2 regions of the Isoalcanivorax beigongshangi genome follow, and region 2 is predicted to be linked to the other one. Evidence: predicted binding sites of a transcription regulator. Region 2 holds the regulator's gene; the other holds the start of a gene.
The links. Region 2 encodes sigma-54, which starts transcription at its own class of promoters, with help from an activator protein. Its sites were predicted from a motif close to TGGCACNNNNNTTGCTNT; they were not measured.

Region 1 (15,453 bases), 1.8 Mb from region 2:
AAGGGCCCATTGCCATAGCCGGTGATGCTCAGCTTGAACTGGGTTTTTTCTCGCAGACTGCGCTCTGATCCCGGGTTGCGGTTGTAGATCTCGGAGGTCAGTACGCTCGACTGGGAGGCCCTCAGCTCCGTGCCGCCTTGGAGCAGCGCCTGGCCATTGACGCGTGTGTAGATCACCCCCTCGATGGCCGCTTGTATTTCCTCCGCCCGCAGTTCAACCGGTTGCCCCGGCGCACCGAGTTCGAAAGCGGAATTGAACTGTGATGCCTGGTCGACACCAAGCACAGCGCTGCCATTGACTGATATTTTGATGCCTTCTTCGGTTTGCGGGTTAATGATGACTGCTTGGCAGTCCTGCCATTGGTAGCGGGTGTTGGTCAGCGGCCCGCCGGTCCAGCCAGTTGGTTCCGTGTCGAGCCGTTGTGTGGACTGTGTGCCTTCGGTGACGCAGCGGGTGTCATCCGCAGGGTCGAGCGCCATCTGCGACAGGTTGAACACCATCCCAGGCGCAAACAGTACTTTGTGGTGCAGGTCCTGAATAAGCAGGTAGTGCGCCAGCGCTTGCTGCGCAGATAGCGAGGCCGCCGCATGGGTGATGTAATCGCCGCTGTTTGGGACAGAACTGGAGCTGCTACCGCCGCAAGCGGTAAGCAGGCTGGCGCTGAGCAAAATGCTTGAGCAAGTGAGACGGATGGAGAGGCTGCGCATGGGAGCGGGATTCCAGTAAGGGGTGATGACCGCGCAGTCTAGGTGCCGCTCCGTGTCGCAGCCCGCCTCAACGGGTGGAAGGGGGTCATGGGCCGCCGGGCGGTTGTCGCCGCCCCGCCCACGTTTGCCGGGTGGGCAGGGGGGTGAGACAATCCCCTCCACTTCGGCACCCGCCCTGGGTGCGTCTGTGTTGCCAGAGCCTTCCGAGTCCATGACTGATTCCGCTACCGCCAAGCTTGATCAACACCTGCCCGAATCACTGCGGGTGCCGCCCAACTCCATTGAAGCCGAGCAGGCCATCCTCGGTGGTCTGATGCTCAACAATGACGCGTGGGACCAGGCCGCCGAGCGTATCAGCGAGGCGGATTTCTACCGCAAGGACCACCGGCTGATCTTCCGCGTGATGGGCCAGCTGGCGGAGCAGGACCAGCCGCGCGACTTGGTGACGGTGTCGCAGGCGTTGGAACAGTTAGGCCAGCTCGACAGTGCCGGTGGCATCGCTTACCTGTCGGAACTGTCCAGCAACACGCCCAGTGCTGCCAACATTGCTGCTTACGCCGACATCGTGCGCGAGCGCTCGATCCTGCGGCAGTTGATTCAGATTTCTCAGAAAACCGCCGACAAGGCATTTCGCCCGGAAGGGGCCACCAGTGCCGAGATTCTCGACTCCGCCGAGTCTGCGATTTTCGAAATTGCTGAACAGCAGCAGAAGGGGAATGGCCCGCGCGATATCCGTTCGCTGCTGAAAAGCACTGTTGACCGCATTGACGAGCTCTACCGCACCAAGACCGCCGTGACCGGCTTGTCCACCGGCTTTGAAGAGTTGGACAAGATGACCTCTGGCTTGCAGCCGGCGGACATGGTGGTGGTGGCGGCGCGGCCGTCCATGGGTAAAACCACCTTCGCCATGAACCTGTGCGAGTACGCCGCCATCCACTGTAACAAGCCGGTGCTGGTGTTCTCGATGGAGATGCCCGGCGAAAGCCTGGTGATGCGTATGCTGTCCTCGTTGGGGCGCATTCCGCAGCAGAACGTGCGCTCCGGCAAGCTCGACCCGGATGACTGGCCGCGGGTCAGTTCGGCGATCCAGATGCTGTCGGAAAAACGTCTGTTCATTGACGACACCGGCGGCTTGTCGCCGCTGGAAATGCGCGCCCGCGCGCGGCGGGTTGCGCGCGAATGCGGCGGTGAACTGGGCTTGATCATGGTCGACTACCTGCAGTTGATGCAGGTGCCCGGCAGTGACAACCGGGTGAACGAAATTTCTGAAATTTCCCGTTCCCTGAAAGGTATCGCCAAAGAACTAAACGTGCCGGTGATTGCCCTGTCCCAGCTCAACCGCTCGCTGGAACAGCGGCCCAACAAACGGCCGGTGATGTCGGACCTGCGTGAATCCGGGGCGATCGAGCAGGATGCTGACTTGATCATCTTTTTGTACCGCGACGAGGTGTACAACAAGGACACGCAGGAAAAAGGCATCGCCGAAATCATCATCGGCAAGCAGCGGAACGGGCCGATCGGCACCACCCGGTTGGCGTTCCGCGGTGAATTCACCCGCTTTGACGATCTTGCCCCCGAGTACTACCAGGCTTACTCCGGCGACGAATAAGCCGTTTGCTGTCCGGCGTTGACGCCGTGGAGACCGACATGACCCGAGGCACCCGACTGGAATTGCGCCCGCAGGCGCTGGCCGCCAATGCGCGCCGAGCGCGGCAGTGGGCCGGTGACGCCAACTTGCTGGCGATGGTCAAAGCCGACGCCTACGGCCACGGTCTGACCACCGCCGCCGCCGCACTGGCGGCCGACGTCGACGGCTTCGGTGTGGCGGTGACTGCAGAGGCCATCGCCCTGCGCGAGGCCGGGGTGCAGCGACCGATCTGGGTGATGGAAGGCTTCTTCGATGCGGACGAATTGGCCGCCGGTGCGGCGCTGGACCTGCACTGGGTGGTGCACGCGCCGTGGCAGATCGCGCTGCTGGCCGCCTGGCATGGCGCGCCGGTGACGGTGTGGTTGAAGCTCGATACGGGCATGCACCGGCTCGGCGTGACGGTGGAAGAAGCGCCGGCCACCATCGAACAATTGCAGGCGCTGCCGCAGATCACGCTGGCCGGTTTGGTCAGCCACTTCGCCTGCGCCGATCGCGCCCAAGATGACATGAGTGCAGCGCAATTGTCGGCCACCAAGGAGCTGGCGCGGGTGTACCGGCTGCCGTTCAGCGCTGCCAACTCTGCCGGTCTGAGCCGTTACCCGCAGGCGCGTGGCGCTTGGGTGCGGCCGGGCATCTGTCTGTACGGTGCCACGCCGCGCGAGGATCACAGCGCCGCCGAGCTTGGGCTGGCAGTCACCCAACGACTGAGCGCACGACTGATTGCGATCCGCGACATTGATGCCGGCGAGTCGGTGGGCTACGGCGCCCACTGGGTGGCCAAGGTGCCGAGCCGCATTGGCGTGGTGGCGATTGGTTACGGCGACGGTTACCCGCGCCACGCCCCGGCGACCACGCCGGTGGCGGTGGGCGGCGTGCGCACTCATTTGGCCGGCCGCGTGTCGATGGACATGCTCACCATCAACCTCACCGGGCTGCCGCAGGCGGCGGTGGGTGACGAAGTGGAACTGTGGGGCGATACCGTGAGTGTCGATGAAGTGGCGCAGGCGTGCGGCACCATCAGCTACGCGCTGTTTTGCCAGATTACCGCGCGGGTGCCGCGCGTCGTGGCCGGAGACGCCTGATGGCTGCCAAGCGTAAAACCGCCTATGTCTGCAGTGATTGCGGTGCCGACCATGCTAAGTGGCAGGGCCAGTGTAGCGCCTGTGGTGCCTGGAACACGCTCAGCGAATTTGTGGTCGACAGCACGCCCAGCCGTGCCGGCGCCAGTGTCGGTGGCAGCCGCAGTGGTTTTGCAGGCAGCCTCGCCACGGTGCAGCGGTTGGACCAGATCGAACTGAAGGAAACGCCGCGTATTGGCACCGGCATGGTGGAGCTGGATCGGGTGTTGGGCGGCGGCTTGGTGCCCGGTTCGGCGATCCTGATTGGCGGCCACCCCGGTGCCGGCAAGTCGACGCTGCTGCTGCAGGTGCTGTGTCGGTTGGCCGCAGAAAAGTCCTGCCTTTACATCACCGGCGAGGAATCGCCGGCGCAGGTGGCGATGCGCGCCGAGCGGCTGCAACTGCCCAAGGATCAGCTACGGCTGGCAGCGGAAACCGATGTCGAACGCATCCTTGACCTAGCACGTGCGGAAAAGCCCGCCATCTTGGTGATCGACTCGATCCAGGTGATGTACCTGCAGGGCCTGCAATCCGCGCCGGGTTCGGTGGCGCAGGTGCGCGAATCAGCCGCGGCGCTGACCCGATTTGCCAAGCAGACTGGCACCGTGCTGCTGTTGGTCGGCCACGTCACCAAGGACGGCACCCTGGCCGGGCCAAAGGTGCTGGAGCACATGATCGACTGCTCATTGATGTTGGAAGGCTCCACCGATTCCCGTTTTCGTACCTTGCGTGGACTAAAAAACCGCTTTGGCGCGGTCAACGAGCTCGGCGTGTTTGCGATGACCCAAGAAGGGCTGCGCGAAGTAAAAAACCCGTCTGCGATTTTTCTTAATCGCGCTGAAGAAGTGTCGTCCGGCTCGCTGGTGACCGTGGTCTGGGAAGGCACCCGGCCGCTGTTGGTAGAGCTGCAAGCGCTGGTGGATCAGAGCCACTTCGGCAACCCGCGCCGCGTGTGCGTCGGGCTGGAACAAAACCGGCTAGCGATGCTGCTGGCCGTGCTGCACCGTCACGGCGGCGTGCAAGTGGGTGACCAAGATGTCTTTGCCAACGTGGTGGGCGGTGTTCGGGTGATGGAAACCGGAGCTGACTTGGCGCTGCTGCTGTCCATCGTGTCCAGCTTCCGCGACCGGACCCTGCCACGCGATATGGTGGTGTTCGGCGAGGTCGGTCTGGCCGGCGAAATTCGCCCGGTACCGCACGGCCAGGAGCGCCTAACCGAAGCGGCCAAACACGGTTTTACCCGCGCCATTGTCAGTGCGTCCAACCGTCCTCGCACTCCGATTGAGGGCATGGAAGTGATTGCCGTGCGCACGTTGGCGGAAGCCCTCGAACAGCAGTAAACCCTCTCTGTGAAAAAACATATTCACGCTGCGCGGCGTGCCGCTCGCGGCTGCTGCGCAGTGTCTCTCTCGCGGCGCGTCGCGCTGCTATTCCTCAGTGACACAATTGGGTCAATTTGGCGTGTAATGCTGCGCGGGCGGTCGTCCCACCGCGACAAGCGGCGTCGCGCTATCGGCCTTGGCCAATTGAACGCACTTCATCGCCTGCCTAGAGTTTGGCACCACTGTTCGTGTGACCCAGTTAACCTTTTCCGGCAGGGGTCGCGGTCCAGGGAGCGGGTGCGCCGGGGGGCGGCGGTGCTTTCTGGAGGCCGATAACAAGGACCGTCAAATCATGTCCCAAGCCAGAGATACGGCGCTCAGGCTGCTTGCCCTGTTGCGCTTGGTGCCGCTCGAACCCCGGCGGATTGCCACCTCCACCCTGCACGAGAAGCTGCGTGAGCGCGGATTTGCTGTAAGTCTCCGTACCGTCCAGCGAGACCTATTGCGTTTGTCGGGACCGTTCCCGCTGATGTGTGATGAATCCGTCATGCCCCATCGCTGGAGCCTGTCAGAAAGCGTGACCCAAGATCTGCGCGACATTGATGCGCCGATCGCATTGGCGCTGCATATGGCCGAAGACCATTTGCAGATGGTGTTGCCGCAAGAAGTGCTGGATGTGCTGGCACCCCATTTCAGCCGGGCGCAGAAATACCTGGCCGGCATGGAGAGCAACGAGTTGGCGCAGTGGCTACGGCAGCCGGAGAGCAGCCCGGAACGCTTTCCGGCAGCGCGGATTTCCACCGCCGTGTGGCAGCCGGTGGCGGCGGCAATCCTGGCGCGGCATCAACTGGATGTGCAGTACAGCAGTGGTGCCACCACGCCGGAGCGCTACCTGCGCATTCTGCCTTGTGGTCTGGTCACCCGCGAAGGCACCAGTTACCTGTTAGCGCGCGAAGAAGGGCAAGACCGACTGCACCGCTTCGCGCTGCACCGCATCGCGTGGGCGCGGCCGGTGGATGCGGTGGGCAGCGCCTGATTAAGGCTCCTTTACTGACTTCTTCACCCGATAGGCAAACGCCGCCCGCGTCATGCCCAGCAAGCTGGCCGCTTCGGTGTAGTTGTCGTCGGCCCGGCGGAGGGCGCTGCGCAGCAGATGGTCTTCCAGCTTGGCCAACTCAATGCGTTGGTCGAGCACTTGTTCGGCGATGCGCTCCAGCGTGGCAGCTTCGCTGCACACTGCTTTCAAGGTGCCGGACGCCGCATCGACGCGGTGTTCCGGCGCCAGTGGCGTGCTGACGCGCACGCTGCTGTGCACGAGCTCTTCGGAAATCGACTGATTTTCCGGGGTCAGAATTACCGCCCGCTCGATGATGTTTTCCAGTTCGCGGATATTGCCCGGCCAATGGTGCTGGTTTAGCGCCTGCATGGCGCGATCGGTAAGCCCCTGGGTGTTGCGCTGGTACTTGTGCTCATAGCGCTTGCGGAAGTGCTCCGCCAGCAAGCCGATATCGTTGCGGCGCTGACGCAGCGGTGGCACCACCACGGTGTAGGCGTTGATGCGGTAAAACAAATCAGCGCGGAACTTGCCTTGTTGCACCGCCATGGCCAGGTCTTCGTTGGTGGCGGCGACGATGCGCACATCCACCCGCTGGCTGCGGGTGCCGCCGACGCGTTCGATCTCTCCTTCCTGTAGCGCACGCAGTAGAGCCGCCTGGGCGCGCGGACTCAGCTCGATCACTTCATCAAGGAACAAGGTGCCGCCGTGAGCGCGTTCGAAGCGGCCGCTGCGCGATTGGGTGGCGCCGGTGTAGGCGCCTTTTTCGACACCAAACAACTCTGCTTCGATCAACTCAGGTGGGATCGCCGCGCAGTTCACCGCCACGAACGGGCCCTCTTTGCGGCGGCTCATGCTGTGCACCCGGCGAGCAAGGATTTCCTTGCCGGTGCCGGTCTCGCCGATCAGCAACATGGTGACGTCCGAGGGCGCGCCTTGATCGATCACTTTCAAGGCACTGGTGAACGGCGGCGCCTCGCCCAACGCCGGCGGAATGTCACTGGCATCGAGGCGCTGTTTTTCTAGCGCAACGATGCGCGATTGGAGTTCATAAAACTCATCAATCAACGGCGATATTTTGAATAATTGGCGAAAGTTTTCCGCGTCGTCCCATTCATGGGCGAGTTTGCCAACGATGATGCAGCGTTCGTCATCGTGGCCTTGGCACTCCACTTCTCGGTACTGAATTTCGAGGCCGGTGAAGTGGCTGGAATAGGCACAGGCATAGCCGATCAACGACCAGCACACGGGCTCGCCCATCGGCCCTAAGTGGGTGCGAGCGATCTCTACTTCAAACGAATCAATCCACTCGAATGAGGCATGGAAGTGCGGCTCTTCTGGGCGGAACTCCACATACAGTGGCACCACTTTCACCATGCCGCGCAGCGCATGCATTTGCGGGCCGGTCAGAAACGCTTTTTCCGGCGGCATGTCTGGATGCAGCTGGCGCGCCAATTCGGCATCGCGCAGCCCGGAGTAATAGCCCAGCCGCATGAAAAAACCTTTAGCGCGTTCAACACCGAGCGACATCACGATTTCGTGGCGAAATGACGCCAGCGAAAACAAGTCCAGCAACACCGCACGGCGTTCGTTGACCCACACCTTGCCGTCCACCGGCTCGAATTTGAGCTTGTTGAGCAGCTCGCCGAGATCGGGAAAGCACAGGGTCGTGTCGGGCTCAGTCATGAGCGAAGCACCTGTTGTCATTGTTATGGCCACCGAAAGTAGCGCACGGGTGCAGCGGGTTCAACCACGCGGCTGTGAACGCAGCCACGGGCTTGATGAAAACATCACTTCTCGTTTTTGCCTGAGGATTTGATCAAAGCCTCGCGCGGCTTCACGTGTCAAAAGGCTCTTCGCAGAACAACCAAAATTAAATTTTTTTCTTTCTAAAACAGCCTGTTGTGAATGCTGATAGCAACTTGGCACGGCGCTTGCCTTGGCTATGTTGCCCGCAGCATGAGGAAGGAGGCTCTGCCCATGACAGTGCATCAGCCGGCCCAGGCGCGGCACCCCGGCAGCAGTGACGGCGCCGTGGTGCCGCTGCCGCTGACCAAGTACGTACGGGTGCGCAGCGCGCCGGATGCCCGGTTTGTGGAGTTCGATTTTTCCATCAACGACCCGACGCTGTTTGTCGAGCTGGTGTTGCCGCCAGAGGCGTTCAAGAGTTTTTGCGCCACTCACGAAGTGCGTCACATGACGACTGAGCAAGCGGCAGCGGTGGACGCCGATATGGAGAAGTGGCGCTACGGCGACGACACGCTGATGGCGCGCCAACGCTGACGCGCGGCGCGACTGCGCCACAAGTTGATAACAACAACAGGCGGTGATTAGCCGCCACGGAGAAGGTGAGAAACATGGTGCTTGAGATCAAGACGTCCGCCCTCGAGCCGGTGCGCAACGTCTACGCCAACTTGGAACGCCGTTTTGGTGACAAGGCGGCCAGCCGCTACCAGGAAGCCACCTACGATCTGCAGTCGGTGGTCAATTTTCACTATCGCCCGCTGTGGCAGCCGCAACATGAGCTCAACGATCGCGCGCGCACCGCCATCGTGATGAGCGATTGGTACGACTTCAAAGATCCGCGCCAGTTCTACTACGGCGCCTACGTGCAAAACCGCGCCAAGATGCAAGAAATCGCTGAAAGTGATTTTGCGTATTTCGACAAACGCGCCCTCAAAGACAACCTGTCGCCGAAGGTGTGCGACTACCTGATCCATCGGCTGCTGCCGCTGCGTCACGCGGAAAGCACCGCCAACCTCAACAACATGTATGGCTGCGCCTTCGGCTTCGGCACCGCTATCACTCAGGCGCTGCTCTACAACGCCATGGACCGCCTTGGCATTGCTCAATATCTGTCGCGCATCGGCTTGCTGTTGGATCACAACAGCGGCAGTTCACTGGCCGCTGCCAAAGACAGCTGGCTGCATGCCGCCGAGTGGCAGGGCCTGCGTGCGCTGTGTGAGCAGATGACGGTGGTGCAGGACTGGTTCGAGGTGGTGTTGGCTCAAAACCTGGTGCTCGACACCCTGGTGTTCGACCTGTTCTACCGGCAGATGGACGACAAGCTGGTGGCTGACGGCGCCCGCGATGTGGCGTTGCTCACCGACTTCATGCGCAGCTGGAACAAAGACATCTGCCGCTGGTTCGACGCGGTGGTGAAAGCCGCTGCCGCCGAATCCGATGCCAACCGCGCGCAGCTCAATCAGTGGATTGCCGACTGGCGCGCACGGGCTGCCGAGGCGCTGGCACCGATTGCCTCAGCGGCATTGGGTGACGACGCCTTAGCGCAAGCCTTGGCGGCGCTCGATACCCGCGTCAGCAAACTCGGCCTCGGCGCCTGACAGGAGAACTGCCATGTCGAAAGTTTATATCGCGCTGCAGGACAACGATGACGCGCGCTACATCGTGGAAGCCATTGAAGACGACAACCCCGATGCCGTGATCCAGCGGCAGCCGGCCATGATTCGCATTGAGAACAGTGGCCGGCTGGTGATTCGCAAGGCCAGCGTGGAAGACAAGATGGGCCGCGACTGGGAGCTGCAAGAGTTGCACCTGAGCCTGATTACCCTCGGCGGCAACGTCAGTGAGGACGAGGACGAGATGGTCCTGCACTGGAACTGACCGCGCCCGCGCCACCACAACAACAAAAGGGTTAGCCATGAGCACGCAAAAAATGAACCTCACCGAGCGCTACCGCGCGCTCACCCGTGACCTCGACTGGGACTACTCCTACGCTGATCGCAAAGAGGCCTTTCCGTACGAGGATTTCGAAGGCATCAAGATCACCGACTGGTCGAAATGGGAAGATCCGTTCCGTCTGACCATGGATGCTTACTGGAAATACCAAGCTGAAAAAGAAAAAAAGCTGTACGCCATTTTTGATGCGTTCGCGCAAAACAACGCCCATCTGAACGTCGCCGACGTGCGTTACGTCAACGCCATCAAGCTATTCCTGACCGGCGTAACGCCGCTGGAATACCAGGCTTACCAAGGCTACGCCCACGTCGGTCGCCAGTTCGGTGGCGCTGGCGCGCGGGTGGCCTGCCAGATGCAGTGCATTGACGAGCTGCGTCATGTGCAAACCCAGATTCACGCCATGAGCCACTACAACAAGTTCTTCGACGGCTTCCAGGATTGGTCGCACATGCACGACCGGGTCTGGTACCTGTCGGTGCCGAAGTCGTTCTTTGAAGATGCACGCACCGCCGGCCCGTTCGAGTTTCTGGTGGCGATCAGTTTTAGCTTCGAATACGTGCTCACCAACCTGCTGTTTGTGCCGTTCATGTCCGGCGCGGCCCACAACGGCGACATGGCCACCTGCACCTTCGGTTTTTCCGCGCAATCCGATGAGGCGCGCCACATGACGCTGGGGCTGGAGATCGTCAAGTTCCTGCTGGAGCAGCACGAAGACAACGTGCCGATCGTGCAGAAGTGGATCGACAAATGGTTCTGGCGCGGCACCCGCTTGCTGTCACTGGTGGCGATGATGATGGACTACATGTTGCCCAACAAAGTGATGTCGTGGAAAGAAGCCTGGGAGGTGTATTTCGAGGAAGCTGGCGGGGCCCTGTTCAAGGATTTGGCCCGCTATGGCATCAAAATGCCGGAGTTCGTCAAGACCACCGAAAAAGAAAAAGAGCACGTCTCGCACCAAGCCTGGTGGATTTTCTACAACTACAACCACGCCGCCGCCTTCCACACCTGGATCCCATCGGATGAGGAGCTGGATTGGCTGAGCGCCAAGTACCCGGACACCTTCGACAAGTACTACCGCCCGCGTTGGGAGCTGGCGCGCAAGCTGGAAGCTGAGGGCAAGCGCTTTTACACCGCCGGCCTGCCGCAGCTGTGCCAGACCTGCCAAATCCCGATGGCGTTCACCGAGATGAGTGACCCTGAGCAGATTTGCTACCGGCTGTCTGAATACGAGGGCGAGAAGTACCACTTCTGCTCCGACGGTTGCCAGCACGTGTTCGATCAAGAGCCAGAGAAATTTGTGCAGGCTTGGCTGCCGGTGCATCAAATTTTCCAGGGGAACTGCGGCGGCCCGTCGGTGGAGGAGATCCTCACCGATTACTACAACATCACCCTCGGCCAAGACAACTTGGACCTGAAAGGATCGCCGGACGAAGAACGCTGGAAGAAGTGGAAAAAAGTGTCCTGAGCGTGTCACCGGTCCGCCGCGTTGCGGCGCGGCGGACGCACTAAGAAAAAGGATAACAACATGCCCGTACAAGCGATTGTTAACGACTACAAGATGCCGGCGCTCGATGTGCAGGCCAATTTTCACGGCAACCAGCTGCTCTACATCGGCTGGGATCGTCACCTGATGTTTTGCGCCCCCTTCGCGTTTGCGGTGAGCCCAGACATGACGCTGCGCGCCTTTCTCGATGAGGTGGCCGGTCCAGCGTTTGCCGCCCACCCGGAATTCGATCAGGTGCGCTGGGAAGACGCCGAGTGGCGTCATGACCATCGCCCATTTGTGCCGCAGTTCGACCAGTCGCTGTCGGCCCAGGGCATTACCCACAAATCCATCCTGCGGTTCCTGACTCCGAACCTGAAAGGGTTCCAGGGCAAGGGTGTGTGAACGGGAGCAGGTCATGACATACGAAGTGGTTGTGGAACCCACCGGGGCTGTGGTCACGGTGGAGGAGGGCCAGACCCTGCTGGCCGCGGCGCTGCGCCAGGGTGTGTGGCTTCCGTTTGCCTGTGGTCATGGCACCTGTGGCACCTGCAAGGTGCAGGTTCTGGAGGGCGACTGCGACACCGGCGATGCCTCGCCCTTTGCACTGCTGGATATGGAGCGCGAAGAGGGCCGGGTGCTGGCGTGCTGCGCGTTGCCGCAGTCAGATTTGGTGATCGAAGCAGACATCGATGTGGACCCGGACTTCGCCGGCCACACAGTGGAAGACTACCGCGCCACTGTGGTGGCTATCGAAGCGCTGTCACCCACCATCAAGGGCATCACCATGGCGTTGGATCGTGACATGGCGTTTCAAGCCGGCCAGTACGTGAATCTGGAAATTCCCGGCCTTGGCGCCACGCGCGCATTCTCGATTGCCAATCCGCCGAGCCGGCCCGACACCGTGGAGCTGCATGTGCGGCGGGTGGAGGGCGGTGCCGGCACCGGCTGGGTGCACGACCAGCTGCAGGTCGGCGACAGCGTGGCGCTATCCGGGCCTTACGGGCAATTTTTCGTGCGCAGATCAGATGTGAAGGACGTGATTTTTATCGCCGGCGGCTCGGGCCTATCAAGCCCGGAATCGATGATTGCCGATCTGCTCGAACGCGGTGATGAGCGTCAGATTCACTTGTTCCAAGGCGCGCGCTGTCTTGATGAGTTGTACCACCGTGAGCGGTTTGAGCAGTGGGCCGCGCAGCACGCCAACTTTCATTACCACCCGGCGCTCAACGAAGCGCCGTCTTGCGGCAGTTGGTCGGGCTATGTCGGTTTTGTCCACGAAGCAGCCAAGACCCATTTCAACGGCAGTTTTGCTGGCCATAAGGCCTATCTGTGCGGCCCGCCGCCGATGATCGATGCCGCCATCACCGCGCTAATGCAAGGGCGGGTGTTCGAGGCGGATATCCATATGGAGAAATTCCTCACCGCCGCCGATGCCGCCGAGGGCAATACCCGCTCGGCGTTGTTCAAACGCATCTGAGGAAACTGCCATGGACACTGAGTTCTGCCGGATCCATGTGCGCAACCGCGATCAGGTGTTGCTGATCAGACGTGGAGACAAGCTGCTGCAAGGCATGGAGCAGTGTGGCCAGCAGCTGATCCGGGTGGGTTGTCGCAAGGGCGGCTGCGGGCTGTGCCGCATCCGCATCCTGTCCGGCGAGGTGGCCTGCGAAAAAATGAGTCGCTGCCACGTGAGCGCGGAAGACCGTGCGCTGGGTTATGCGCTGGCGTGCCGGGTGATTCCGCAGACCGATCTGGTGATCGAGTCGGATCACTGCCGGTTGTTTCAAAACACCCCAACTGAATAAGGATAACGACGATGAGAAAAGGTGTGATGCGTCCGGGGCACGTGCAAATCCGTGTGCTGGATCTTGATGAAGCGCTGCAACACTACACCGACCTGCTGGGGCTAATCGAGGTTGATCGCGACAGCCAGGGCCGGGTCTATCTAAAAGCCTGGACCGAGGTAGATCGCTTCTCGGTGGTGCTGCGCGAAGACGACAGCCCAGGCATGGATTTCATGGCGTTTAAATGCCTCGACGAGGCGGTGGTAGACGGGCTGGCGCAGGAGCTGCGGGCCTACGGTCTGCCGGTGGAGGAAATCCCGGCCGAGGAGCTGACCGGATGCGGCCGCCGCATCCGCTTCCAAGCGCCCACGGGGCATTTCTTCGAGCTGTTTGCCACCAAGGAGCAAACCGGCAAATGGGGCATTCACCCCAGTAATCCGGAAGCCTGGCCGCGCGATCTCAAGGGTATGGGGGTGCAGCGGTTCGACCATTGCCTGCTGTACGGCGACGACCTCGATGGCACCTATGACGTGTTCATCAACATTCTGGGCTTTGAGCTGGCCGAGCAGGTGATGGATCCGGACGGCAACCGGGTGGCGCAGTTCCTTACGGTGTCGATGAAGGCGCACGACGTGGCGTTCATCAAGCACGGTGAAAAAAACAAATTCCACCATGCCTCGTTTTATTTGGAAACCTGGGAACAGGTGCTGCGCGCGGCGGACTTGATCGCCATGACCGACACCTCGATCGACATCGGTCCCACGCGCCACGGCCTCACCAACGGCCAAACCATTTACTTCTTCGACCCGTCTGGCAACCGCAACGAAGTGTTCTGCGGCGGTAACTACCACTATCCGGATTACCCGCCGATCACTTGGGACGCCGACCAACTGGGCAAGGCGATTTTTTACCACGACCGCCAGCTCAACGAGCGCTTCCTGACTGCGTTGACCTGATCTGTCCGGGGCCGGGTGCGCGTCACCCGGCTGCAGTCCATTGCAGAGAGAAAGGCTGATGAAAGAGTTCAAGCATTTTATCAACGGCCACTACGTGGCATCGGCCAGCGGCAACACCTTTGAGAACCGCACGCCGGTGGATAACAGCCTGATCGGCCTAGTCCACGAAGCCGGCAAGGCGGAGGTGGATGCGGCAGTGCGCGCCGCCCATGCAGCGCTGCGTGGGCCTTGGGGGGCCCTGACCCAAGCCGAGCGCACCGCGCTGCTGAACAAAGTGGCGGACCGCATCAACCAGCGCTTCGATGAGTTCCTCGACGCTGAATGCCGCGACACCGGTAAACCACGCGCCATGGCATCCCACATCGACATCCCACGGGGCGCCGCCAACTTCAAAGCCTTTGCCGAAACCGTGGCCAACCAGCCCACCGAAGGCTTCCGCATGGATACCCCGGACGGGCGCGGTGCGGTGAACCTTGGTCACCGCACCCCGAAAGGGGTGATTGCAGTGATCGCGCCGTGGAACCTGCCGCTGCTACTGATGACCTGGAAAGTCGGTCCGGCGCTGGCCTGTGGCAACACTGTGGTGGTGAAACCGTCGGAAGAAACCCCGGCCACCACCACGCTGCTAGGCGAGGTGATGAACGAATGCGGCGTGCCGCCCGGTGTGTTCAATGTGGTGCACGGTTTCGGCCCAGATTCCGCCGGTGAGTTTCTCACTCAGCACCCGCTGGTGAACGCCATCACTTTCACCGGCGAGACTCGCACCGGCGAAGCCATCATGCGTGCCGCCTCGGTGGGACTGCGCAATATTTCGCTGGAATGCGGCGGCAAAAATCCCGGCATCGTGTTTGCTGATTGCGATCTCGAAAAAGCGGTGGAAGGCACTATGCGCTCGGCGTTCGTCAACTGCGGACAGGTTTGTCTGGCCACCGAGCGGGTGTATGTGGAACGCAGTATTTTTCCGAAATTTCTGGCGCGTATGAAAGAAGAAGTGGCCAAGCTGCGCAGCGGCCGGCCGGAAGACAGTGACGCTAATTTCGGTCCGCTGGTGAGCCTGGAGCACCGTGAAAAAGTGCTGTCTTACTACCGTTTGGCGGTGGAAGAAGGCGCCACCGTGGAAATCGGTGGCGGTGTGCCGGACATGGGCGCCGAACTGAATGACGGTGCCTGGATTGAGCCCACCATCTGGACGGGCTTGCCCGACGATGCGCGGGTGATTCGCGAAGAAATCTTTGGCCCCTGCTGCCACATCCGCCCGTTCGATACGGAAGCAGAAGTGATCGCGCTGGCCAACGACACCGAATACGGCCTCGCTGCGGCCATCTGGACCGAAAACAGCGCCCGCGCTTACCGCGTGGCGGAGCAGATCGAGGCTGGGCTGGTATGGGTCAACAGTTGGTTCCTGCGTGATCTGCGCACCTCGTTCGGCGGCGCCAAGCAATCCGGCATCGGCCGCGAAGGCGGCATCCACGGGCTCGAGTTCTACACCGAGCTGAAAAATATCTGCGTGAAGCTGTAAGGGGAAAGCCGATGCGCACCACATTGATTCAGACCCTGGGCGATGAGCTGTACGACGCTTTGCGCGGCCGCCACACCGTTACGCCGCCCACCGATCGCCACCCGGACCTGACGGTGGACGAGGCCTACCGCATTTCGCTGCATTTGTTGGAGCGGCGACT
Region 2 (15,453 bases):
CCGGCTTGGCAAAGTGGCGCACGATTACCCCGTGGGTGCGCAGCGCCGCGGTCAGCGCCGCGCCTTCCCAGGCCGGATGGCGGGCAAACACGAAGTTGGCCGCCGACGGCAGCACCTTGAAGCCGCGCTCAGTGAGCGCCGCCGCCAGCCCATCGCGGCCGGCAATGATGCGCGCACAACAGGCTTCGAAGTAATCCTTGTCGTCCATCGCCGCCACACCGGCGGCCAGCGCCAAGCGGTCCAGCGGGTAGGAGTTGAAGCTGTTCTTGATGCGTTCCAGCCCGTCGATCAGCGGTGCCTGACCAATGGCGAAACCAATCCGGGCGCCCGCCAACGAGCGTGACTTCGACAGCGTCTGCACCACCAGCAGGTTGGGGAATTCCTGCACCAGCGGGATCGCGCTTTCGCCGCCGAAATCGATATAGGCTTCGTCCACCACCACCACCGAATCCGGGTTGCGGCGCAACAGCTCGGCAATCTGGTCGCGGCTCAGCGCACGACCAGTGGGCGCGTTGGGGTTGGGGAAAATGATGCCACCGTTATCGCCGCTGTAGTCGTCCAGCACCAGGCTGAAATCATCACGCAACGGCACCGCTTGGTAGTCGATGTCGTACAGACCGCAGTAGACCGTATAGAAGCTGTAGGTGATATCCGGGAACAGCAGCGGCTTGGACTGGCGGAAGAAACACATGAACAGGTGCGCCAGCACCTCATCGGAGCCGTTACCGACAAACACCTGGTCTTCCGGCACCTGATGGAAACGTGCCACCGCAGCTTTGAATTCGCTGCACTCCGGGTCCGGGTACAGCCGCAGCCGCTCATCGCTGGCCGCCTGCAGCGCCGCCAGCACCTTAGGCGACGGTGGATACGGGTTTTCGTTGGTATTGAGCTTCACCAGCCGACTCAGCTTCGGCTGTTCGCCGGGCACATAGGGCTTGAGCTGGTGAACAAAAGCGCTCCAGTAACGACTCATGACAACACACCCCAGCACGCGGCCGCCGGCCGCCTCAGATGACGGAGCCGCCGGACGGGCCGGCGGCATTTCAGCCTGGGCCGCCGGCACTCCGGCAGCCTAGTCAGGATTCGATCAGTCGGTACTCGGCACTGCGCGCGTGGGCGGTGAGCCCTTCGCTGCGCGCCAGCGGTGACGCCACCGCCGCCAAACGGCTAGCGCCGGCCGGCGAACAACCAATCAGCGAACTGCGCTTTTGGAAGTCATACACGCCCAGCGGCGAGGAGAACCGCGCCGTGGCCGAGGTCGGCAACACGTGGTTGGGGCCAGCGCAGTAATCACCCAGCGCTTCCGGCGTGTGACGGCCGAGAAAGATAGCGCCCGCATGGCGCACTTTCTTCGCCCACTGCTCGGCATCTGCCATCGACAGCTCCAAGTGTTCCGGCGCCAGCCGGTTTACCACCTCAATGGCTTCGTTCAGATCGCGGGTAAGGATCAGCGCACCCCGGTCCGCCATCGAAGTGCGGATGATGGTTTCCCGCTCCAGTGTGGTCACCAGCCGCGCCATACTGGCCTGCACTGCGTCGATGAACGCGGCGTCCGGGCACAGCAGAATCGCTTGCGCTTCTTCGTCGTGCTCGGCCTGGGAGAACAGGTCCATGGCGATCCAATCCGGATCACTGTGACCGTCGCACACCACCACGATTTCCGATGGGCCAGCGATCATGTCGATACCGACCTTGCCGAACACTTGGCGCTTGGCTTCCGCCACATAGATGTTGCCGGGGCCGACGATCTTGTCCACCGCCGGTACCGTTTCGGTGCCGTAGGCCAGTGCCGCCACCGCTTGCGCGCCACCAATTGACAGCACCCGGCTGACACCGGCAATCGCCGCCGCTGCCAGCACGGTATCGTTCAGTTCACCGTCCGGCGATGGCGACACCATCACCACTTCGCCAACCCCGGCCACTTGGGCGGGAATAGCGTTCATCAATACCGAGCTGGGGTAGGCCGCTTTGCCACCGGGCACGTAGAGGCCGGCGCGATCAAGCGCGGTGACCTGCTGACCGAGCAAGGTGCCGTCCTCGTCGCGGTACTGCCAGGACTCCGTCAGCTGCCGGCGGTGGTAGCTGCGCACCCGCTCGGCGGCGATTTCCAACGCTTCGCGGTGCGCCGCAGGAATACGTGCCAACGCCGCTTGCAGCGCGTCGGCATCAATCACCAGCTCGGCCATGTCGGTAGCCTGGCGGCGGTCGAAACGGTTGGTGTATTCCACCAACGCCGCGTCCCCGCGCCGGCGCACGTCCTGAATGATGGCGTGCACGCGCTCGGTCACTTCGCTGTCGCGCTCCTCGCTCCACGCCGTCAGCGCATCAAGGCGGGCGTCGAAATCAGCATCGGTGGAGGACAGGCGATGGGTATTCATGGACGCGCCTCCGCTTGACGGGCGGCCACCGCCTCCGCCAGCACATCAATGATGGCTTGGATCGCAGCATGGCGGGTTTTCATGCTGGCGCGGTTAACCACCAAGCGGCTGCTGACATGGGCAATCAGCTCGGTGGGCTCCAGCCCGTTGGCACGCAGCGTGTTGCCGGTGTCGACCACATCCACGATGCGGTCGGCAAGGCCGACAATCGGCGCCAGCTCCATGGCGCCGTACAGCTTAATCACTTCCGCCTGCTGGCCGCGCTCGGCGAAGTAGCGCCGCGCCACATTGACGAACTTGGTTGCCACCCGCACCCGGCCGACGATTGGCGCCGCATCCACCGGCGCCGCCACCATCAGCTTGCACTTGGCGATATCCAGATCCAACGGCTCGTACATGCCCTCGGCACCGTGCTCCATCAGCACATCCTTGCCGGCGACGCCGATATCCGCAGCGCCGTGCTGCACATAGGGCGGCACGTCGGTGGCACGGATGATGATGATGCGCACGTCCGCACGGCTGGTCTCGAAGATCAGCTTGCGGGACTTTTCCGGGTCCTCAAGCAGGCGAATGCCGGCCGCTTCCAGCAGCGGCAGCGTGTCCTTGAGGATGCGCCCTTTGGACAGGGCAATGGTGAGCGGGCGGTCGTCAGTCATGGTTCCTCTTTTCGGGCCTGTGGCCCTCAGCCCGGCACGCGGCGGATGCGCGCCCCCAGCGATTGCAGTTTTTCCTCGATGCACTCGTAACCGCGGTCGATGTGATAGATGCGGTCTACCGTGGTATCGCCTTCTGCCACCAGTGCCGCGATTACCAACGAGGCGGACGCGCGCAAGTCAGTGGCCATCACCGGCGCGCCAAACAGGTGCGGTACGCCCTGACAGATGGCAGTGTTGCCTTCAACGCGGATGTCCGCGCCCATGCGGTTCATTTCCTGCACGTGCATGAAGCGGTTTTCGAACACCGTTTCCACCGTGGTGCTGGTGCCGTCGGCCACCGTGTTCATGGCCAAGAACTGGGCCTGCATGTCGGTCGGCATGGCCGGATACGGCGCGGTACGCAGCGACACTGCTTTCGGCCGTCGGCCTTCCATGTCGAGGCTGATCCAGGTGTCGCCCACCTCGATCTTGGCGCCCGCCTCCACCAACTTCTGCAGCGTGGCTTCCAGCAGCGTCGGATCAGTGTCTTTAACCTTGATGCGGCCACCGGTGATGGCGGCGGCAATCAGGTAGGTGCCTGTTTCAATGCGGTCCGGAATCACGTTGTGGTGGCAGCCGCCGAGTTTCTCAACACCTTCAATGGTGATGGTGTCGGTGCCGGCACCGGTGATGCGCGCGCCCATTTTGATCAGGCAGTTGGCCAGATCCACCACTTCCGGCTCGCGAGCGGCGTTTTCGATCACCGTGGTGCCGTCGGCCAAGGTGGCGGCCATCAGCAAGTTTTCAGTGCCGGTCACAGTGACGGTATCGAGCACCAGTCGAGCGCCCTTGAGGCGGCCATTGACCTTAGCGTGCACGTTGCCGTTGATCACCTCGATCTCGGCGCCGAGCGCGCGCAGGCCCTGCAGGTGCAGGTCTACCGGGCGACTGCCGATGGCACAGCCACCGGGCAGCGATACCACCGCTTCGCCGAAGTGGGCCAGCATCGGGCCCAGCACCAGAATCGAAGCGCGCATGGTCCGCACCAGTTCGTAGGGCGCTTCCAACACCGAAATGGTGGAGCAATCCACTTCCACGTTCATGCGGTCGTCAATCACCAGGCGCACGCCCATGCGGCCGAGCAGTTCGATCAGGGTGGTGACGTCCTGCAGGTGCGGCAAGTTGCCCACCGTCACCGGCTCAGACGCCAGCAGGGTGGCCGCGATGATCGGCAGCGACGAGTTCTTCGATCCGGAAATGCGGATCTCGCCATCCAGCCGCTGGCCGCCGGTGATGATCAGTTTGTCCATGCGCTCAATATCCAGTTTGGATTCGGAAGGGAGGAATCAGGCCAGTCCCATGCGCTGGGCCTGCTGCCATTCCTCCAGGGTGTAGGTCTTGAAGTTCACCGCGTGCATGGTGCCGGCTGCAATTGGCTCGCGCACCAGCGCATACAGCAGCTGCTGGCGCTTGACCGCATTGAGCCCAACGAAGTCGTCCGACACCACCGCGATATCGTAGTGGTTGCCATTGCTCTGCACGCCCATTTCGGCCACGTTGCAGCCGCCGCGGATCAGGGCTTCTACTTGCTCAGGGGTCATCAGGCGCCTCACAGGTCAGGAAGGGGCGCCATGATAAGCGCTTTCCAGCCAAAAATCAGGCGCCGTCCCCGCCGGCGCCCGCTTTCACTTGCTCCACATCGAGCTCGGCGGACCAGGACGCGATCACCTTCTCGATGTCGTTACCGTGCTGCGCCATCGCCTGCTCGAACTGGCTGCGGAACACGCGCCCCAGGTTCAGGCCGCTGACGATCACGTTGTCCACTTTCCAGTTGCCGTCGCTGAGGAACAGCGTATAGGCAATCGGCACTGCCCGGCCGCTGTCGGTAACGAACTCCATCATTACCCGCGCACGGTCGCCGCGCACATCGCCTTCTTGCGCCGGCAACACCCGGATCGACTGGCCGTTGTAGAGCGTGATGCCGGCGGCGTAGGTCTGCACCAGGTTGTTGCGGAAGCGCTCCAGGAAGCGGTTGCGCTGCTCGCGGGTGGCGCCGTTGAAGTACTCACCCATCACCAGTCGAGTGATGCGGCGGAAATCGACGATTTTTTCCAGCTCCTGGGTCACCACCATGCGGGTGTAAGCCGGATCGCGGTCAAACCGCTCGCGTTCTTGGTCGATGCGGGCGGTGAGTGAGTTCACCGCCTGACGCACCACCTCATCCGGCGCCGGCGCCTCGGCCATTGCCGCGGTCGACAGCATCCCCAACAACATCAGCGGCAGCAGGGCCCAGCGGCGCAAAGCAAGCATAGTCATGTTCGATTCCTTTGAAGTGGCGTCAGCGTTGCAAGGCGCCATTATCGCAGCCTCGCACCCAGGTACCAGCGCTCAATGCGCCGTTGTGCCCTTGAGAGCCGTCACAGGTGGAAACAGTTCCGGCCGGCAGTGCTGGCACGCCGGTTAATGAAGCTGGCCACCGGCGCCATCGAGCCATGTATAATGCGCCGCACTTGCGCCGAGGAGACCCCATGAGCAACCGCTTTCAAGACACCGCACGCCGGGTGCTGCGCGTGGAGGCCGACGCTGTCGCCGCCCTGATCCCCACCGTCGGCGCGGCGTTTGACGCCGCCTGCCAGCGCCTGCTGGACAGCCCCGGCCGCGTGATTGTCACCGGCATGGGCAAGTCCGGCCACATCGGCAGCAAGGTTGCCGCCACCCTGGCCAGCACCGGTACGCCGGCGTTCTTTGTACACCCGGCCGAAGCGTCCCACGGCGACCTCGGCATGATCACCAGCGGCGACGTGGTGCTGGCGTTCTCCAACTCCGGCGAAACCGCCGAAGTGCTGGCGATTTTACCGGTGCTCAAGCGCCGCGGCATCGCACTGGTCAGCATTACTGGCAAACCGCAATCAACACTGGCGGTCCAAGCTGATGTGCATCTGGAAGTCGCGGTGGAGGAAGAAGCTTGCCCGCATAACCTTGCGCCCACGTCCAGCACCACCGCCGCATTGGCAATGGGCGACGCGCTGGCCATCGCCCTATTGGAAGCCCGCCGCTTCTCGCCGGAGGACTTTGCCCTATCGCACCCCGGCGGCAGCCTCGGCCGGCGCTTGCTGTTGACCGTGGATGACCTGATGCACAGCGGTGACGACATGCCGCTGGTGACGGAAGACACCGTGCTCACCGACGCCCTGATGGAAATCAGCCGCAAAGGCCTCGGCATGACCGCGGTAGTCGACGCCGACGGTCTACTCAGCGGTATTTTCACCGACGGTGACCTGCGTCGGGTGCTCGACCAACCGCTCAGCGACCTGCGCCAGTTGCGCATCGACGCCGTCATGGTGCGCAACCCGGTAGTGATTCACAGCGGCCGGCTGGCCGCGGAAGCACTGAAAGTGATGGACGAGCGCAAGATCAACGGGCTGATCGTGGTGGACGCCGAGCGGCGCCCGATCGGCGCCCTCAATATGCATAACCTGTTCAAGGCGGGTGTGGCATGAGTACTGACCTGATGCAGCGCGCCCGCCGGGTGCGCCTGATGGCGTTCGATGTCGACGGCATCATGACCGCCGGCGGCCTGTACTACGGTCCCGACGGCGAAGCGTTCAAGGTGTTCAACACCCTCGACGGCCATGGTCTCAAACAACTGGCACGCAGCGGCGTAACGCTGGCGATCATCACCGGGCGCAACTCTGCCATGGTGGCGCGCCGCGCTGCGGATCTCGGCATTGAGCATGTGATCCAAGGCCGTGAAGACAAAGGCGTGGCGCTGCAGGCGCTGGCCGACCAGCTCAACTTTGCCGCCCACGAAGTGGGCTACGCCGGCGACGACGAGCCCGACGTACCGGCACTGGCCTGGGCCGGGTTGGCGCTATCAGTGCCCAATGCGCACGACTGCGCCAAGCAAGCGGCCCATGCCATCACCACCCGCAACGGCGGCGACGGCGCGGTGCGCGAAATGTGCGATCTGATTATCAGTGCCCGCCAAGGCGGTAAAGCATGAAGCGCCAAGGCGTCCTCAGTGCCACCGGCGTGTTGCTGCTGGCCCTGGTCGCCATGATGACGCTGCACGAATGGGAAGACCGGGTACCAGACCTGTTCAGCGACCGTGAAAGCGCACCGTTCGTGATCGCCGAACAGGTCACCGCACAAAGCTTTTCTGAAACTGGGCGGCTGCAGTACGACCTGCGCGCCAGCCAACTGGCAGAGATGGATGGCGAACAACGCACCCTGCTGAGCGACCCGGACTTCCGCCTGTACGACCCAGAACTGGTATGGGAAGTCAGCGCCAAGGAAGCCATCGTCACCGAAAAAGGCGACCATATTCGTCTGCGTGACGAGGTCAACGCCCGCCATCATGGCGACGAAAACGTGCTGCTCACTACCGAGGAACTGGTTTACCAGCCCAAGGAAGAGTTGCTCACCACCCCGGGCCCGGTCACCCTGAGCGGCCGCTCCGGAGAAACCCGCGCCGACGCAATGCGCGCCGCCCTCGGCGAGGGCCAATTGGAACTGAACGGACGAGTGACCAGCCGCTATGAACAGCTTCCCCAGTAAACGTCCGGCGCTTGGCGCGCTGCTGCTGGCCCTGGCACTGACCGTGCCCGCCCAAGCGGCCACCGAAAGCAGCGGCGGCGACGTGGTGATCAGTGCCGACAAGGCGGTGTTCCGCCAACAGGACGGCTTCGGGCTGTACCAAGGCAATGCCGAACTGCGCCAGGGTAATCGTCAGGTCACCGCCGATCGCATCGAGCTGCATTTGCGCAATGACGTGCTGCACCACGTTATTGCGCAAGGCAGCCCGGTCACGCTGCGTGAAGGCGATGAGTTGGAAGCCCGTGGCGACAAACTCGAATACGACGTCGCCGACCAGCGCATTGTGCTGTCCGGCAACGCCCGCATCCGCCAGAACGGCCGCTCCTTTGAAGGCGGCCGCGTGGTCTATGACCTGCGCAGCCGCAACGTCGAAGCCAGTGGCACCACCCCAGAGGACCGGGTGCGCATCGTGATTCCAGCCGCCGACACCCAACAGGGCAACAACAACGAGGGAGCGCGCCGATGAACCGGCTGTGCGCACGCAACCTGGCCAAGAGCTACAAAGGCCGGCGGGTAATCGAAGATGTGTCGCTGGAAGTTCAGGCGGGCCAAGTGGTCGGTCTGCTAGGCCCCAACGGCGCCGGCAAAACCACCTGCTTCTACATGATTGTTGGGCTGGTGCCACCGGATGCCGGCCGCATCGAGATCAACGGCGACGACATCACCGCGCTGCCGATGCACGGGCGCGCCCGGCGTGGCATCGGCTACCTGCCGCAAGAAGCCAGCATTTTCCGCCGGCTGTCGGTGGCCGACAACATCATGGCGATCCTGGAAACCCGCAAGGACCTGACCGCCACCCAGCGCGAGCAGACCATGGAACAGCTGCTGCAGGAGTTCCACATCACCCATATCCGCAACAGCCTTGGCATGAGTCTGTCCGGCGGTGAACGGCGCCGCGCCGAGATCGCCCGTGGCCTGGCCACCGATCCGGCCTTCATCCTGCTGGATGAGCCGTTCGCCGGGGTCGACCCGATTTCAGTGAACGACATCAAAGGCATCATTTCGCACCTGCGCGACCGCGGCATCGGCGTACTGATCACCGACCACAACGTGCGCGAAACGCTGGATATTTGCGACACCGCCTACATCGTCAGCGAAGGCCACATTATTGCCTCGGGCAATTCCGACAACATCCTCGCCAACAAGAAAGTGCGCGACGTCTACCTCGGCGCTGACTTCCGTCTCTGATCCCCGGTGCCGTGCCACCCGGCGGGCACGGCACCCATCACAAAATCTGCTCCCGCACGCTTGTCAATAATGGGCACGATAATTGCTTGTTGCTATGCTCCGGGGGTTCAAGCGTTTCAAGGAAGTACCGGGGGATGAAACCAGGCCTGCAGTTACAACTTGGCCAACAGCTGACCATGACGCCACAACTGCAACAGGCCATCCGCCTGCTGCAGCTGTCGACGCTGGACTTGCGCCAAGAAATCCAGGAGGCCATCGAAACCAATCCGCTGCTGGAGCTGGATGAGGACGCCCCACTGGATGCACCCGAGCACGATGATGACGCCGTCAGCGAAGTGAGCGGCGCGGACGACGCCGTGCTCGACGACTACGACAGCCAGGTGGATGTGGACTGGGATGACGTCTACACCGAAGCCCCCAGCGCCGGCGCCCCGCCGGATGACGAACAGGACTGGGAGCAACGCACCGGCAGTCACGCCAGTCTCGAAGATCATCTGCTGTGGCAACTGAATCTGGCGCGCATGAGCGACAGCGACCGACTGATCGCCTACGCCATCATCGAAGCACTGGATGAGCGCGGCTACCTGATCGCCGCGCTCGACGACATTGCTGCCACCGCACGCCGCGAATGGGGCGAGCCGCTGCCGGATGCCGACTATCCAGAACCCGACGAAGTACTGGCGGTGCTGCACCGAGTCCAGCAATTCGACCCCCCCGGCGTCGCCGCCCGTGACCTGGCCGAATGCTTGGCGCTGCAGTTACAGCAATTGCCGGCGCGTACACCATGGCGCACCGAAGCGCTGGCGCTGACCGGCCAACTGGCACTGCTGGAAGCCCAAGACCTGCCGCGCCTGCGCCGTGAACTGGGGTTGTCCGAAGACGCACTGGCCGCCGCCCTCGGGTTGCTGCGCCAACTGCACCCGGCGCCGGGCGAGACCATCGCACCGAGCGAGCCGGAGCATACCGTGCCGGATGTGGTGGTGCGCCGCGTTGGCCGCCGCTGGCGGGTGGAGCTGAACACCGACATCTTGCCCAAGGTGCGCCTTAATCCTTACTACAGCGCCGCTGCCAACCGCCCCCAGCGCGACGAGGACAGCAGCTACCTGCGTGGCCAGTTGCAGGAAGCGCGCTGGTTCCTGAAGAGTCTGCAAAGCCGCAACGAGACGCTGCTGAAAGTGGCGGCGCGCATCGTCGAAGTACAGCAGGACTTCTTCAACTACGGCGAGGAAGCGATGAAGCCCCTGGTACTGGCCGACATCGCACAAGCGGTGGAGATGCACGAATCCACCATTTCGCGCGTCACCACACAAAAATTCATGCTCACTCCACGCGGTCTGTTCGAGCTGAAATTCTTCTTCTCCAGCCACGTCGGCACCGACGGCGGCGGCGAGTGTTCAAGTACTGCGATTCGTGCAATTATCAGAAAGCTCGTGGCTGCCGAAGATCCAAAGAAACCCTTAAGTGACAGCAAGCTTGCGAGCCTGCTCAATGACCAGGGGATCCAGGTGGCCCGACGCACCATCGCAAAGTATCGGGAAGCGATGAAAATTCCGGCATCCAGCGAGCGTAAGCGGCTGGTGTAATGGCTTTCGGAAACCGCTACACTCCGGCCCCGCAGGATGTCGGATCCATGAGTCTGTACAGGAGTCAGCCATGCAAATAAACATCAGCGGCCATCACCTGGAAATCACCGACGCCCTGCGTGACTACGTCAATGGCAAGTTCGAGCGCCTGGAGCGCCACTTCGACCACATCACCAGCATCAAGGTCACGCTGTCGCCGGAACCCGCCTCCCACAAAGCCGAGTCCACCATCCGGTTAGCCGGGGGCGAGCTGTTTGCGGCCGCCGAAGCCAACGACATGTACGCTGCCATTGACTTGCTCACTGACAAACTCGACCGACAGCTTCTGAAGCACAAGGAGAAGTCGGTCAACCGCAACCAGGGACACTGAGACCGAACTAGGCATCAACCATGCGCGTACGCGAACTGCTCACTCCGGAACGAACCCACTACCGTCTGCAGGGCGGCAGCAAGAAGCGACTGCTCGACCAGGTCGCCCAGCTGGCGTCCCGCGACAACCCTGATCTGGATGAGCAACAGGTGTTTGATGCCCTGATCGCTCGCGAACGTCTCGGCAGTACCGGCATTGGGGAAGGCATTGCCATTCCCCACTGCCGGTTACCGCACTGCACCACCGCTACCGGCATGCTGATCAGCCTTGAAGAAGCGGTGGACTTTGACGCCGTTGACGGTCGCCCGGTGGATCTGGTGTTCGTGCTGCTGGTGCCAGAAGACAACCCCGAACAACACCTGAAAACCCTCAGCCACCTGGCGGCGCTGTTCAATGAACAGGCCTATCGCGATGGCCTGCGTGCCGCCGACTCCGGCGACGCCTTGTATCGGGCTGCGGTGGACTCTGACATCGAGTTAGCCATAACCTCCTAAGCGGGCCCCGGCGCCCACCCCTGAGATGATTCCGGTCACGGCTGCGGCCGTGGCCCACGGAGACTGCTGGATGAAGTTGGTGATTCTCAGCGGCCGTTCCGGTTCCGGCAAAACCACGGCGCTGCAGGCTTTCGAAGACCTTGGCTACTACTGCGTGGACAACCTGCCAATTGGCCTGTTGCCGACGCTGGCGAGCCAATTGCAGGAAGAGACCCACAACGTCGCGCGGGTAGCGGTGGGTATTGATGCCCGTAATCTGCGCAGCCAACTGCCGGTGTTCGACGCCATCCTCCAGCAAGTGAAATCCCAGGGCGTGGCCACCGAGATCATTTTCCTCGATGCCCACCACGACACCCTGCTGAAGCGTTTTTCCGCCACCCGCCGGCGCCACCCGCTCAGCGACCAAGACATGTCACTGTCCGAGGCGATCGAGCACGAAGGCCGGCTGCTGGAGTGCATTCAAGCCGCAGCCGACCTGCTGGTGGACACCGATCACCTGGAACCGCACACGCTGCGCAACCTGATCCGTGACCGGGTCGCTCAACGCGGCGGCCGGCTGTCTCTGCTGTTGGAATCATTCGGCTTCAAGAACGGCGTACCGTCTGATGCCGACCTGGTGATGGACGCACGAGTGCTGCCCAATCCGCACTGGGACCCGCTGCTGCGCCCGTTCGACGGCCGCGATCTGCCGATCATTGAATTCCTCAACGCGCAGTCCAACACCGCCCTGCTGCTTGATGACATTGAACGGCTGCTGTTGGACTGGCTGCCGCGCTACGAAGCCAATGATCGCACCTACATGACGGTGGCGGTGGGCTGCACCGGCGGTCAGCACCGCTCGGTGTTCGTGGTCGAGCAGCTCGCGCGACGATTGGAAAAATCCGGCTGGGCACCGCAGGTGCGCCACCTGCAGCTGTCCTCATGAACCAAGGAATTCCGGTGCCCCGTTGCCACGCCACATTGCAAATTCGCAACCGCCTCGGCCTGCACGCCCGTGCGGCGGCCAAAGTGGTCAGCGTGGCATCCCGCCATGAAGCCCGCATCATCCTGAGCGTGGCGCAGCGCCACGCCGACGCAAAAAGCATCATGGCGCTGTTGACGCTAGCAGCGGCACAAGGCACGGAGGTAGAGGTATGCGCCGAAGGCGCGGAAGCCGACGCCGCCATGGCCGAACTAGCCGACCTGTTCGCACGGCGTTTCGACGAAGCAGAATAAAACCGGAATGCGGCGGGCGCCGGATGGCGCCCGCCCAGCCCTCAAGCGCGGCGGTAGATATCGCGGAAGATTGCGAACTGGAACACGTACGCCAGCGGCATCAGCACTAGCATCAGCGCCACACCGATGATCACCGCGGGCACCATCAGCACCACGCCGGGCAGTGACAGCGAGTAGAGCAAGTAGCCCACCACCCCCAGCACGGCACTGATTGCCAAGACACCCAGCATCAGCACCAGACCGTTGACCAAGAACGGCAGGATATTGCGCAGCACACCGCGCATGCTCGCCGCCACCGCCGCGCCAGCAGACAGATTACCCAGCACCACCAGCGCCGGCGCAAACATGAACGCAGCGCCCACCAGGATGAACAACGCCACACCCAGCAAACCGCCCAGCAGCATCAGCAGCGCTTGGGCACCGACCCGGCCATTATTGAGATCATTCATCAGCATTTCCGGGCTCGGCATGGAGCCGACGCCGATGAACATCACCACGCCCAGCACCAGCATCACGCCCAGCATCACCAAGACCAGCAGCAATAGCAGCAAGATCAACGGACCCAGGTGCGTGGAGAACGGCCGGAACACATCGCTGAACTGCGCCGCCGTGCCACGGCTCTCCGCCTCGCCAATCATCACGAACAAGCCCGGAATCAGGAAGAACGGCAGGAACATCGCAATGATGCCAAGGAACGGGATGATCGACAGCGCCTGCACACCAATCAGCAGCAGGCCGAACAGCAGCAGCACGCCCCAGTGGCGGCTGAACAGGCGGCCGGTATCCACCAGCCATTGGATGCCGGCGGCCGCCGGCCTCGCCTGCGGTTCTCCGACCACCAGCGTCGGTTCAAGACCGGTGGCGGCACCAGCGAGCAGCGTTGATTCGCTGGGTTGTTGATACGGATTGCTGTCCTGCATGCTGCGTGTGCTCCCTTCGAGTCACTGAGTAGTAGAAAAAATCAGGCGCCGGCCACTTTCACGCGGTCCAGCCACAAGGTCCCGCAGTGGATAGCGCCGCGCGCATCCACATCGCTGCCCGCCGCCACCAAGCCGGCAAACAGTTGGTTGAGGTTGCCGGCGATCGTGAATTCTTCCAACGGGCCGGCGATCTCGCCGCCTTCGATACGGAAGCCGGCGGCACCACGCGAATAGTCGCCGGTCACCAGGTTCACGCCCTGCCCCATCACCTCGGTGACCAAAATGCCGTCGCCCAGCTCACGCGCCAACGCCGCACCATCGGCGTCACCGTGTGTGATGCGCAGGTTGCGCACGCCGCCGCCGTTGCCGGTGGGCATGGCGCCGAGCCGGCGCGCCGCATAGAGACCCAGTGCATAGCTCACCAGCACGCCGTCGCGGACAAAGTCCTGCTCACGGGTGGGCAGCCCATCGCTGTCGAAGGGTGCCGAAGCCAGGCCACCGGCCAAGTGCGGGAACTCCCGCAGTGACAGCCACTCAGGGAATACCTGACTGTTGAGACGGTCGAGCAAGAACGACGATTTACGGTACAGCGCGCCGCCACTGATGGCGGCGACAAAGTGGCCGATGAACCCACGCGCGACATCCGGCGCCAACAGGATGCCGTATTCGCCGGTGGCTGGCCGCCCTGCGCCGAGCCGCGCCAAGGTACGCGCCGCCGCCTTGGCGCCGATCTGCGCCGCTGGCGCCAGCCGCTGTGGGCAGCTCTGGCTGTCGTACCAGTAGTCGCGCTGCATGCCGTCCTCCTGCTCTGCCACCAGCACGCAGGACAGGCTGTGGTGGGAACTGGCATAGCCTTCGACAAAACCTTGGCTGGTGCCGAACACCCGCACATGGCTGCCACTGCTGACGGTGGCGCCTTCAGAGTTAATGATGCGCGCGTCGTCGCGGCCGGCCTGTTCGCACTCACGCGCCAGCGCAATAGCGTCTTCAGCCGTCAGCGACCAAGGGTGGTAAAGGTCCAGATCCGGCACCTCCGTCACCAGCAGGGCGGCCTCGGCGGGACCATTGCAGGCGTCCTCGCCGGTGTATTGGGCAATCGCCCAAGCCGCTGCCACCGTTTCGCGCAGGCTGTCATCGGACAGGTCACTGCTGCTGGCCGAGCCGCGCCGGTGGCCGTTGTAGACGCTGACCGACAGGCCTTGGTCGCGGTGGAATTCGAGGGTTTCCACCTCGCCGAGGCGTACCGTCACCGACAGCCCCTGACCGAGGCTGAGGCTGACCTCGGCAGCGCTGGCACCGAGCCGTGCGGCTTCTGCCAGCACCGCCTCGGCGCGCGCACGCAGGTGCAGCAGTTCCTGCTCGCTGTCGAGCGCAGTGGGGGCAGCAGACATTTCGTTCGTGGGCATGGGCAAGTACACTTGGCGGCCAAAGACCGCAGCGGAAATTCGATAAAGATGGACGAGTATAACGACGACCTCCTGCCCAGCAAATCGGCACTCAAGCGAGAGGTCAGTGCGCTGCAGGATGTCGGTGAACAATTGATGAGTCTGAAGGCCGGTGAATTAGCCCGTTTGCCACTCACCGAACCGCTGCTGCGCGCCATTGACGAAAGTCGCCGCATCACCTCCCACGAAGCCCGCCGCCGCCATGCCCAGTTCATCGGCAAATTGATGCGCGGTGCCGATGGCGAGGCCATCGAGCGGGCGCTGGCCGCGCTCACCGACCCGACCCGCCACAAGCGGTTGCTGGACTGGATGGAACGCCTTGATGCCTGCGCCGACAGCCGCGCCGCGCAACCGGTACTGAACGAGATCACCGACCTATACAGCGAGGCCGACCGCCAGCATCTGCGCAACCTGCTGCGCAACTACCTGGCCGCCCGCGCGCCGGACGGTGTCGAGCCGGACGCCGCCACCCGTGAACGCTTCAAACGCGAACGGCGCAAATTCTACAACTACCTGAACGAGTTGGAGCGCCACGCGCCGCTGTATTGAGCGGCGCGGCGGCCTCAATCGGCAGCAGCCGATTCCATCCCCGCGCGCAGCCATGTTTACAGCGCCGCCAGCCGCTGGCG

Region 1: a site for sigma-54 is predicted at 7,773-7,790, ahead of AB5I84_RS02585 (phenol hydroxylase subunit). Genes of this name have one in related genera too.

What each region holds. Positions count from the first base shown of each region.
Region 1 covers NZ_JBGCUO010000001.1:584,848-600,300, forward strand. Annotated here, with positions in the region: gene AB5I84_RS02555 (hypothetical protein) at 1-707, opposite strand, end outside; gene dnaB (replicative DNA helicase) at 919-2,316, shown strand; gene alr (alanine racemase) at 2,355-3,437, shown strand; gene radA (DNA repair protein RadA) at 3,437-4,813, shown strand; gene AB5I84_RS02575 (helix-turn-helix transcriptional regulator) at 5,148-5,831, shown strand; gene AB5I84_RS02580 (sigma 54-interacting transcriptional regulator) at 5,832-7,535, opposite strand; gene AB5I84_RS02585 (phenol hydroxylase subunit) at 7,830-8,132, shown strand; gene AB5I84_RS02590 (aromatic/alkene monooxygenase hydroxylase subunit beta) at 8,207-9,193, shown strand; gene AB5I84_RS02595 (MmoB/DmpM family protein) at 9,207-9,473, shown strand; gene AB5I84_RS02600 (aromatic/alkene/methane monooxygenase hydroxylase/oxygenase subunit alpha) at 9,511-11,013, shown strand; gene AB5I84_RS02605 (phenol hydroxylase subunit P4) at 11,074-11,436, shown strand; gene AB5I84_RS02610 (NADH:ubiquinone reductase (Na(+)-transporting) subunit F) at 11,450-12,511, shown strand; gene AB5I84_RS02615 (2Fe-2S iron-sulfur cluster-binding protein) at 12,522-12,839, shown strand; gene AB5I84_RS02620 (catechol 2,3-dioxygenase) at 12,851-13,774, shown strand; gene AB5I84_RS02625 (2-hydroxymuconic semialdehyde dehydrogenase) at 13,833-15,293, shown strand; gene dmpE (2-oxopent-4-enoate hydratase) at 15,305-15,453, shown strand, end outside.
Region 2 covers NZ_JBGCUO010000001.1:2,397,361-2,412,813, forward strand. Annotated here, with positions in the region: gene hisC (histidinol-phosphate transaminase) at 1-973, opposite strand, end outside; gene hisD (histidinol dehydrogenase) at 1,077-2,378, opposite strand; gene hisG (ATP phosphoribosyltransferase) at 2,375-3,034, opposite strand; gene murA (UDP-N-acetylglucosamine 1-carboxyvinyltransferase) at 3,061-4,323, opposite strand; gene AB5I84_RS10900 (BolA family protein) at 4,360-4,614, opposite strand; gene AB5I84_RS10905 (MlaC/ttg2D family ABC transporter substrate-binding protein) at 4,670-5,329, opposite strand; gene AB5I84_RS10910 (KpsF/GutQ family sugar-phosphate isomerase) at 5,542-6,513, shown strand; gene AB5I84_RS10915 (KdsC family phosphatase) at 6,510-7,016, shown strand; gene lptC (LPS export ABC transporter periplasmic protein LptC) at 7,013-7,570, shown strand; gene lptA (lipopolysaccharide transport periplasmic protein LptA) at 7,551-8,075, shown strand; gene lptB (LPS export ABC transporter ATP-binding protein) at 8,072-8,797, shown strand; gene AB5I84_RS10935 (RNA polymerase factor sigma-54) at 8,932-10,380, shown strand; gene hpf (ribosome hibernation-promoting factor, HPF/YfiA family) at 10,451-10,750, shown strand; gene ptsN (PTS IIA-like nitrogen regulatory protein PtsN) at 10,771-11,244, shown strand; gene rapZ (RNase adapter RapZ) at 11,315-12,169, shown strand; gene AB5I84_RS10955 (HPr family phosphocarrier protein) at 12,166-12,459, shown strand; gene AB5I84_RS10960 (BPSS1780 family membrane protein) at 12,501-13,379, opposite strand; gene pmbA (metalloprotease PmbA) at 13,421-14,785, opposite strand; gene yjgA (ribosome biogenesis factor YjgA) at 14,834-15,373, shown strand; gene AB5I84_RS10975 (nucleotidyltransferase family protein) at 15,430-15,453, opposite strand, start outside.